Linked DNA regions of Blastochloris viridis. The protein of the gene in region 1 binds, or shares a complex with, the protein of each later gene. Links are inferred from orthologs where the notes say so. Each region holds a gene or a part of one and is shown in the gene's direction. Other genes may lie near its edges.

Region 1 (3,102 bases):
GACGTCGACGCCGAAGCGACCGACTGAGCGAAGAACAGGACGAACGGAGTCGCCCCATGGCCAGTTCCGCGGAGAACACCGTAACGGTCGAGCAGACCGGCAGCCCGATCCGGCGCCGGCAGGATCAGCGCGCCACGCTGATCGGCCTCGGCCTCAACAAGATCGGGCGCCGCAGCACGTTGCCGGATACTCCGTCCGTGCGCGGTATGATCGACAAGGTCGCGCACCTCGTGCGTGTCGTTAACGGCGCTTGAAGCGCGCGAGCGGAGATCAAGCGATGAAGCTCAACGAAATCAAAGACAACGAAGGCTCGCGCAAGTCGCGGCTCCGTATCGGCCGCGGCATCGGCTCCGGCATGGGCAAGACCGGCGGTCGCGGCGGCAAGGGCCAGACCGCGCGTTCGGGCGTGCGCATCAAAGGCTTCGAGGGCGGCCAGATGCCGCTGCATCGGCGTCTGCCGAAGCGTGGCTTCAACAACATCTTCCGGCTCGACTTCAACGAGCTGACGCTCGAGCGGCTGCAGCGCGCGCTGACGGCCGGCAAGCTCGACGTCAGCCAGCCGGTGACGGTCGAGGCGCTGGTTTCGGCCGGGGTGTTGCGTCGCGTCAAGGACGGCGTCCGGCTGCTTGGCACCGGCGAGATCACCACCAAGGTCGATCTGGTCGTCGATCACGCCACGGCGTCGGCAAAGGCCGCGGTCGAGGCGCTCGGCGGCTCGGTCACGGTGATCGAGAAGCCGTCAGCTGCCGCTGAGACGGCTTGAACTTCGAGCTTCCGCGCGTCAACTGAGACGAGCAGAGAGCAGGAGCACGGGTCATGGTGTCGGCGGCGGAACAGCTCGCAGCGAACTTGAATTTCTCCGCTCTCGGCAAGGCCGAAGAGCTGAAGCGGCGTATCTGGTTCACGCTTGCCGCGCTGGTGGTCTATCGGCTCGGCACGCATATTCCGCTGCCGGGCATCGATCCGCAGGCGCTCGCTGACTTGTTCAAGCAGCAGCAGAGCGGAATCCTTGGCCTGTTCAACATGTTTGCGGGCGGAGCGGTTGGCCGTATGGCCATCTTCGCCCTCAACATCATGCCGTACATCTCAGCGTCGATCATCATTCAGTTGATGACGTCGGTGTCGCCGACGCTGGAAGCGCTTAAGAAGGAAGGCGAGCAGGGCCGCAAGCAGCTCAACCAGTACACCCGGTATCTCACCGTGGTGCTGGCGTCGTTCCAGGCGTGGGGCATTGCGGTTGGATTGCAGGGCTCGGGCAACGTGGTGTCGGAGCCCGGCCTGTTCTTCCTGATCTCGACCACCATCACGCTGGTCGGTGCCACCATGTTCCTGCTGTGGCTCGGTGAGCAGATCACCGCGCGCGGCGTCGGCAACGGTGTGTCGCTGATCATCTTTGCCGGCATCGTGGCGGAGTTGCCGTCGGGCATTGCCGGCACGCTCGAACTCGGCCGCCAAGGCGCGATTTCGACCGCGGTGATCCTGATCCTGCTGGTGATGGCGGCGGTGGTGGTCGGCTTCGTGGTGTTCATGGAGCGGGCGCAGCGCCGGCTGCTGATCCAGTACCCGAAGCGCCAGGTCGGCAACCGGATGTTCGAGGGGCAATCCTCGCACCTGCCGCTGAAGATCAATACCGCTGGCGTCATTCCGCCGATCTTTGCCTCCTCGCTGCTGCTGCTGCCGACCACGGCTGCCAATTTCAGCGCCGGGCAGGGCGGGGGCTGGCTGACCACGATCACGTCGCTGCTCGGCCATGGCCAGCCGCTGTTCATGGTGCTGTATGTGTCGATGATCGTGTTCTTCACGTTCTTCTACACGGCCATCGTGTTCAATCCGCAGGAGACTGCGGACAACCTGAAGAAGTACGGCGGCTTCATCCCCGGCATCCGGCCGGGTGAGCGGACGGCGGAATATATCGATTACGTCCTGACCCGCATCACGGTGCTCGGCGCGCTCTATATCTCGCTGGTGTGCGTCATCCCCGAGATCCTGATCTCGTACGCGGCGGTGCCATTCTATCTCGGCGGCACGTCGATCCTGATCGTGGTGACGGTGACGATGGATACGGTCTCCCAGGTCCAGGGACATCTCTATGCCCACCAGTACGGAGACCTGATTAAGAAGGCGAATCTGAAGGGGAGACGTCGATGAGGCTGGTGCTGCTGGGGCCGCCGGGGGCGGGAAAGGGCACGCAAGCACAACGCCTGACGACACGGCACGGCATCGTTCAGTTGTCGACGGGGGATATGCTGCGGGCCGCGGTGGCAGCGGCCACGCCGGTCGGTCTGAAGGCCAAGGACATCATGGCCCGCGGCGAGCTGGTTCCGGACGAGGTGGTGGTGGCGATCGTCGCCGACCGTATCGACCAGCCGGACTGCGCCAAGGGGTTCGTGCTCGACGGCTTCCCGCGCACGCCGGGTCAGGCCGAGGCGCTGGGGGCGATGCTGACCGAGAAGGGGCTCAAGCTCGACGGCGTGGTCGAACTTGTGGTCGACCATTCGGCGCTGGTGAAGCGAATCGAGACCCGTGTTGCCGAAATGACGGCGCGCGGCGAGGCGGTTCGCGCCGACGACAATCCGGAGGCGCTGGCCAAGCGGCTCGACGCCTACAAGGCTCAGACCGCGCCGCTGTCGGAGCATTATCGCAAGACGGGCCTCCTCAAAGAGGTCGACGGCATGCAGACGATCGACCAGGTCACCGAATCGATCGACCGCGTGCTCGGCGTTGCCGCCTGACGACCGTCCGGGATGGACGGCCGGCGGGCTGAGGCCACGCTCTGGGTGAATTTTCCCTACCGGCGCACGCCGATAGGGGCGGTTTGCCCGGTAAGAGGTTGACGGACCTCGCAACTGACAGTATGACCCGGCGAACAATCACGACGGCGCCGGGTCTTCCGAGGAGGGCCGGGTGCCGCGTACCCGTTTCGTCGGTCCGCTTCGGTCGCCTGAGACCCATGAGACCGGCCGCTAGGCCGCCGCAGGAGAGAACAACCGTGGCCCGCATCGCAGGCGTCAATATTCCGACCAACAAGCGCGTCATCATCGCGCTGCAGTACATCCACGGCATCGGGGCGAAGAAGGCCTCGGAAATCACCGAAAAGGTGGG
Region 2 (2,993 bases), 240 kb from region 1 along the record:
ATCCCCCACACGGCGAACGAAATCACCAGAAGTCCAAGAAACAACTTGGCGACCCAACTCGCCGCACCTTTTCGCAAGGTCTGGAGCATTGACCGAAATCCGGATTCCAAATGAAAACAGGCAGCGCGCGCTGCCCAAGGGTGGCGCACAATAGGCGGAGGCTGCCTCGGGGGCAATCCGAGGCGAACAATGCCGGAGACCGCCGCACAGCGGCGGACAATGGGGGGAGAAACCATGTCGGCGACACGCCGTCCGCTGGTGGCGGGCAATTGGAAGATGAACGGGTTCAAGGGCGCGATCGCCGAGTTCCGCGCGGTGGTGGCGGCGGTGGCGGGCGGCGGGGCTGGCCATGCCGAGGTGCTGGTGTGCCCGCCGGCGACGCTGCTTGCCGCCTTTGCCGCCGAGCCGCGCGGCGCGGTCGGGGTCGGCGCCCAGGACTGCCACGCCAATCCCTCCGGCGCCCACACCGGCGATCTGTCGGCGGAAATGCTGAAGGACGCCGGCGCCAGCGCCATCATCGTCGGCCATTCCGAGCGGCGGGCCGACCACGCCGAGACCGACGCCGTGGTTCACGCCAAGGCGGTGGCGGTGCGCCGCGCCGGCCTCACCGCCATCGTCTGCGTCGGCGAGACCAGGGCCGAGCGCGAGGCCGGGCATACCCTCGACGTGGTGGGCCGCCAGCTCGCCGGGTCGGTGCCCGACGGCGCCACCGCTGCCAACACGGTAGTGGCCTACGAGCCGGTGTGGGCGATCGGCACCGGCCTGACCCCGACGCCGGCCGACGTCGCCGAGGTCCACGCCATGATTCGCGACCGGCTGGTCGCGCGGTTCGGCGCGGAGGGGCAGGGCATCCGCATTCTCTATGGCGGCTCGGTGAAGCCCGACAACGCCGCCGAGCTGATGGCGGTGGCCGAGGTCGACGGCGCGCTGGTCGGTGGCGCCTCGCTCAAGGCCACCGATTTCATGGCGATTGCAGGGGTTTATCGCTGACGGCGGCGGCATAGTCCGCGCCGCTTCGGCATCGCGGACCGCACCGACGCGATTCCGCCATACCGTTTTGTTTTCTGTTCGCTTCGGGCCATCACGATTGTGTATCGGCGGCCATCCGGCAGCGTTGCAGCGTTCGCGTGGGTGGAAATGGCTGGAATGATCGTGTATGAGCCCGACCAACCGTGGTCCGGCCGCGGGCGTGCCCTTCGACGTGGCAGCGCCCCGGCCTATTTGCTTGTGTCATGCAGACCGTTCTCATCGTCATTCACCTGATGGTCGTTCTCGCGCTGGTCGGGACCGTTCTCCTGCAGAAATCGGAGGGCGGCGGTCTCGGCATGGGCGGGGGCGGCGGCTTCATGTCCTCGCGCGGCACCGCCAACGTGCTGACCCGGACCACCGCCGTGCTGGCGGCCATCTTCTTCGCCACCAGCCTGGCGCTGTCGGTGCTCGCCGGCTACAGCCGCGAGCCGAAGTCGATTTTCGACAACGCGGCGCCTGTCGGCACGCAGGTGCCGGCCCCGGCCGAAGGGCAGGGCGTGCTTGACCAGATCAAGCCGCCGGTCCAGCCGGGACCGCCCCAGCCGCCGCAATCTCGCTGATCGCGATTACGCGTATCTTCAGTTTCACCTCGGCGAGGAGGCTTTTTGCCTCTCGCCGAATTTGAGTGGGCGGGTTAAAACCTGACTCCCATGGCGCGGTACGTTTTTATCACCGGCGGCGTGGTCTCCTCGCTTGGCAAGGGCCTCGCAGCCGCAGCTCTTGCGGCCGACCTTGAAGCGCGCGGCTACAAAGTCCGCCTGCGCAAGCTCGACCCCTACCTCAACATCGATCCGGGCACGATGAGCCCGTATCAGCATGGCGAGGTGTTCGTCACCGATGACGGCGCGGAGACCGACCTCGACCTTGGCCACTATGAACGCTTCACCGGGCGTCCGTGCTCCCGCATGGACAACATCACCACCGGCCGGATCTATCAAGAGATCCTGCTGAAGGAGCGCCGTGGCGACTATCTCGGCGCCACCATCCAGGTGATTCCCCACGTCACCAACGCGATCAAGGACTTCGTCCTGGCCGGCAACGAGGATTTCGACTTCGTGCTGGTGGAGATCGGCGGCACGGTGGGCGATATCGAGGGCCTGCCGTTCTTCGAGGCGATCCGCCAGCTCGGCAACGACCTGCCGCGCGATCACGCCGTCTATATCCATCTGACGCTGCTGCCGTACATCCCGTCGGCGGGCGAGCTGAAGACCAAGCCGACCCAGCACTCGGTGAAGGAGCTGCGCTCGATCGGCATCCAGCCCGACATCCTGCTGTGCCGCACCGACCGGGCGATTCCGAAGGAGGAGCGGCGCAAGCTGGCGCTGTTCTGCAACGTACGGGAAAGCGCGGTGATCGAGGCGCGCGACGTCGATTCGATCTATGCCGTGCCGCTGGCCTACCACGCCGAGGGCTTCGACGTGGAGGTGCTGCACGCCTTCGGCATCGACCCCGGACCGGAGCCGGACCTGTCGCGCTGGGAGAAGATCACCCAGCGCATCCGCAACCCGGAAGGGTCCGTCACCATCGCGGTGGTCGGCAAGTACACCGGGCTGAAGGACGCCTACAAATCGCTGATCGAGGCGCTGACCCACGGCGGCATCGCCAACAACGTCAAGGTGTCGCTCGACTGGATCGAGGCCGAGATCTTCGAGAACGAGGACCCGGCGCCGTTCCTGGAGCACGTCAACGGCATCCTGGTGCCGGGCGGTTTCGGCGTGCGCGGCACCGAGGGCAAGATCCGGGCGGCCCGCTTCGCCCGCGAGCGCAGGGTGCCCTATTTCGGCATCTGCCTTGGCATGCAGATGGCGGTGGTCGAGGCCGCCCGCAATCTCGCCGGCATAACGGACGCCGGCTCGACCGAGTTCGGCTCCACCTCCGAGCCGGTGGTCGGCATGATGACCGAGTGGCTGCGCGGCAACGATCTGGAGCGGCGGAAGGCCGGCGGCGACCTCGGCGGCACCATG
Region 3 (3,493 bases), 1.2 Mb from region 1 along the record:
GTGACAAACCGGTGCCACGGGCGGAAGTATTGATCATTGCATCATCCTTTGAGGAAAGCGCGGCGGATGCATGCCCCCTTCCGCGGCGATTGACAAGGCGGAAGGGCGTCCATATCTCCGAGCCACCCGTGGTGCGCGCGACGTCTCGCGCGAACGTGACGCGGGCATCGGGACATGGGCGTCGGATGTTCCGGAACCGCCCGGATTTCGCCCCTTTTGTCGATCGATCAATGCCAAGGCTCGATCGGTTTCGCCCCTCACGTCGCGGTTCCGCCTGCGACGGCCCGGCGACGGCGGGCAGCTAGCTAAAGGTGATCTTCCATGTTCGGCGCCCTTGCATCCAAGCTGTTCGGCTCGTCAAACGACCGAAAGGTCAAAATTTTCCGTCCGCGGGTCGCCACCATCAACGACCTTGAGCCAGCGTTCGCCGCGCTCACCGACGACGAACTGCGCGCCAAGACCGCCGAGTTCCGCCAGCGCATCGCCGACGGCGCATCGCTCGACGACCTGCTGCCCGAGGCCTTCGCCGCGGTACGCGAGGGCGCCAAGCGCACGCTCGGCCAGCGCCACTTCGACGTCCAGCTGATCGGCGGCATGGTGCTGCACGAAGGCAAGATCGCCGAGATGAAGACCGGCGAAGGCAAGACCCTGGTCGCCACCTTGCCGGTCTACCTCAACGCCCTCGCCGGCAAGGGCGTCCACGTCGTCACCGTCAACGACTACCTCGCCAAGCGCGACGCTGAGTGGATGGGCCAGATCTACCGATTCCTCGGCCTCACCGTCGGCACCATCGTTCACGGCATGGACGACGACGAGCGCCACGCCGCCTATGCCTGTGACGTAACCTATGCCACCAATAACGAACTCGGATTCGACTATCTGCGCGACAACATGAAGTACGACCTGGGCCAGCTTTCCCAGCGTGGTCATGCCTATGCCATTGTCGACGAAGTCGATTCGATCCTGATCGACGAGGCCAGGACACCGCTTATCATCTCCGGCCCGCTCGATGACCGGTCTGACTTCTATAACACCGTCGACAAGTTCGTTCCAAACCTTGAGAAGTCAGACTACGATCTGGACGAAAAACAGCGCATCGTAGTGATGACCGAGGCCGGCACCGAAAAGATGGAGCGCATGCTGCGCGAGGCCGGCCTGCTCAAGACCGAGGACCTGTACGACGTCGAGAACGTCTCGGTGGTCCATCACGTCAACCAGGCGCTGCGCGCCCACAAGCTGTTCACCCGCGACAAGGACTACATCGTCCGCAACGGCGAGGTGGTGATCATCGACGAATTCACCGGCCGCATGATGCCGGGCCGCCGCTACTCGGAAGGCCTGCATCAGGCGTTGGAGGCCAAGGAACAGGTCGCCATCCAGCCGGAAAACCAGACGCTCGCCACCATCACCTTCCAGAACTACTTCCGCATGTACGCGAAGCTGGCCGGCATGACCGGTACTGCCCTTACGGAAGCAGACGAGTTCATGGATATCTACGGCCTCGAGGTGGTCGAGGTGCCGACCAACGTGAAGGTCGCGCGCAACGACGAGGACGACGAGGTCTACCGCACCGCGGCGGAGAAGTACGCAGCCATCATCGAGCTCCTCAAGGAGTGCAAGGCCAAGGGCCAGCCGGTGCTGGTCGGCACCACCTCGATCGAGAAGTCCGAGACCCTGGCCGAGCTTCTGAAGAAGGAAGGCTTCATCCAGAAGGACTTCTCCGACCCGACCGCGTTCGCCGGGCTGTTCGATGACGACGCCAGCGCCACCGACAGGGTGTTCGCGGTGCTCAACGCCCGCTACCACGAGCAGGAAGCCCAGATCGTCTCCCAGGCCGGTGCAGCCGGCGCCATCACCATCGCCACCAACATGGCTGGCCGCGGCACCGACATCCAGCTCGGCGGCAACCCGGAGATGCGCATCAAGGCCGAGCTCGCCGACCTTGAACCGGGCGAGGAATACGACCGCCGCGCCGCCGAGATCCGCGCCCAGTGCGCGCGCATGAAGGAGCGGGCGCTGAAGGCCGGCGGCCTGTTCGTGCTCGGCACCGAGCGTCACGAATCGCGGCGCATCGACAATCAGCTGCGCGGCCGCTCCGGCCGCCAGGGCGACCCCGGCCGCTCGCGCTTCTTCCTGTCGCTCGACGACGATCTGATGCGCATCTTCGGGTCGGACCGGCTCGACGGCATGCTGCAGAAGCTCGGCCTGAAAGAGGGCGAGGCCATCGTCCACCCCTGGATCAACAAGGCCTTGGAGAAGGCGCAGGGCAAGGTCGAGGCGCGCAACTTCGACGCCCGCAAGAACATCCTGAAATACGACGACGTCATGAACGACCAGCGGCGCGTCATCTTCAGCCAGCGCATCGAGCTGATGAAGGACGAGAACGTCGCTGAAACGGTGAAGGCGATGCGCCATGCCGTGATCGACGAACTCGTCGCCAAGCACATTCCCGCCAACGCCTATCCGGAACAGTGGGATGCCAAGGGCCTACACGAGGCTGTGACCCAGGTGATGGCGCTCGACCTGCCGATCGAGGACTGGGCCAAGGAAGAGGGCATCGCCGACGAGGAGGTGCGCGAGCGCCTGTTCAAGGCCACCGACGCGGTGATGGATGGCAAGCTCGAGGCCTACGGCCCCGAGATCATGACCTACGTCGAGAAGAGCATCCTGCTGCAGGCGCTCGATCATTTCTGGCGCGAGCACCTCGTCACGCTGGAGCACCTCCGCCACGTCATCGGCCTGCGCGGGTATGGCCAGCGCGACCCGCTCAACGAGTACAAATCGGAGGCCTTCACCCTCTTCCAGGCCCTGCTCGACCGGCTGCGTGAAGCCGTCACCGCCCAACTGATGCGGGTCGAGATCGTGTCGCAGCCGACGCAGCCCGAGCTGCCGGAAATGCACGGACACCACATCGACCCCACCACCGGGCTCGACGAGGTCGCCGTCGATCCGGTGGCGCGGGCCGGGCGCGCGCTTGGCATCTCGGCCGAGGACATCGCCGCGCTCGACGCCGCCGGCATCGCCGAGGCGGTCGACCGCGACCCCGCCAACCCGGCGACCTGGGGCAAGGTCGGGCGCAACGAGCCCTGCCCGTGCGGCTCCGGCAAGAAGTACAAGCACTGCCACGGCCGGCTGTCCTGAGCGGCAGCCGACCGGAGGCTGCTGAGCGGCCGATACGACATACCGACGGCGGCAGCCGACCGCGGGAACGATACTCCCAGCCGTCGCGCACATTCGCGTCCCGGCCCAAGAACTCCCGCCGATCTGCTCAAACGCGGCTGCCGCGCTGAGCCTTTGATACGGTTTCCGGTTGATTGGCTCGGCTCTTTCTTCCCTCTCCCCTTGCGGGAGAGGGTGCCGAGCGATCGCAAAGATCGCGAGGCGGGTGAGGGGTGCCTGCGCCGAGTAGGCTGAAATACCCCTTGTAACTTGAATGCGCCGCGATCGGGTAAGCTACCGGGTGCGGTGACGGGTGGGAGCCCGCAAACCCCTG

Evidence for each region.
Region 2: secY (region 1) and secG share a complex: the UniProt entries of both Escherichia coli proteins name them as parts of the sec protein translocase complex. The link is inferred for Blastochloris viridis from one-to-one orthologs.
Region 3: the proteins of secY (region 1) and secA are in contact, whole or in part, in a crystal structure (PDB 3DIN), measured with the Thermotoga maritima proteins. The link is inferred for Blastochloris viridis from one-to-one orthologs. Residues at the interface, in WP_004081795.1 of Thermotoga maritima: Glu108, Gly109, Glu110, Glu111, Ala236, Glu237, Arg238, Arg239, Ile240, Thr241, Ile242, Gln243, Tyr244, Ala245, Arg246, Arg247, Val248, Thr249, Gly250, Arg251, Arg252, Val253, Tyr254, Gly256, Ala257, Ser258, Thr259, Tyr260, Leu261, Pro262; in WP_004082002.1 of Thermotoga maritima: Glu261, Ala262, Arg263, Lys300, Ala301, Arg302, Thr303, Ile304, Ile305, Leu323, Tyr324, Asp325, Pro326, Val329, Ser330, Tyr333, Ile336, Lys340, Phe345, Val349, Glu363, Phe364, Tyr374, Ser375, Gly376, Gly377, Glu393, Ile395, Thr482, Ser483.

What each region holds. Positions count from the first base shown.
Region 1 is NZ_CP012946.1:1,516,179-1,519,280, forward strand. Bases 33-2,982 are described here. They hold secY (preprotein translocase subunit SecY), read left to right. Parts: upstream 33-816; coding sequence 817-2,148; downstream 2,149-2,982. Other genes in these bases: rpmD (50S ribosomal protein L30), read left to right, coding at 57-254; rplO (50S ribosomal protein L15), read left to right, coding at 278-763. In the rest of the region: rpsE (30S ribosomal protein S5), read left to right, coding at 1-27; rpsM (30S ribosomal protein S13), read left to right, coding at 2,990-3,102. UniProt on the Escherichia coli protein: The central subunit of the protein translocation channel SecYEG. Consists of two halves formed by TMs 1-5 and 6-10.
Region 2 is NZ_CP012946.1:1,755,343-1,758,335, forward strand. Bases 70-2,910 are described here. They hold secG (preprotein translocase subunit SecG), read left to right. Parts: upstream 70-1,232; coding sequence 1,233-1,589; downstream 1,590-2,910. Other genes in these bases: BVIR_RS07805 (peptidylprolyl isomerase), read right to left, coding at 70-89; tpiA (triose-phosphate isomerase), read left to right, coding at 235-990; BVIR_RS07820 (CTP synthase), read left to right, coding at 1,680-2,910. Outside these bases: more of BVIR_RS07805, read right to left, coding at 1-69; more of BVIR_RS07820, read left to right, coding at 2,911-2,993. UniProt on the Escherichia coli protein: Subunit of the protein translocation channel SecYEG. Overexpression of some hybrid proteins has been thought to jam the protein secretion apparatus resulting in cell death; while this may be true it also results in FtsH-mediated degradation of SecY.
Region 3 is NZ_CP012946.1:302,483-305,975, reverse strand. What follows is about bases 1-3,341. They hold secA (preprotein translocase subunit SecA), read left to right. Parts: upstream 1-321; coding sequence 322-3,141; downstream 3,142-3,341. Other genes in these bases: BVIR_RS01415 (peptidylprolyl isomerase), read right to left, coding at 1-37. UniProt on the Escherichia coli protein: Required for protein export, interacts with the SecYEG preprotein conducting channel.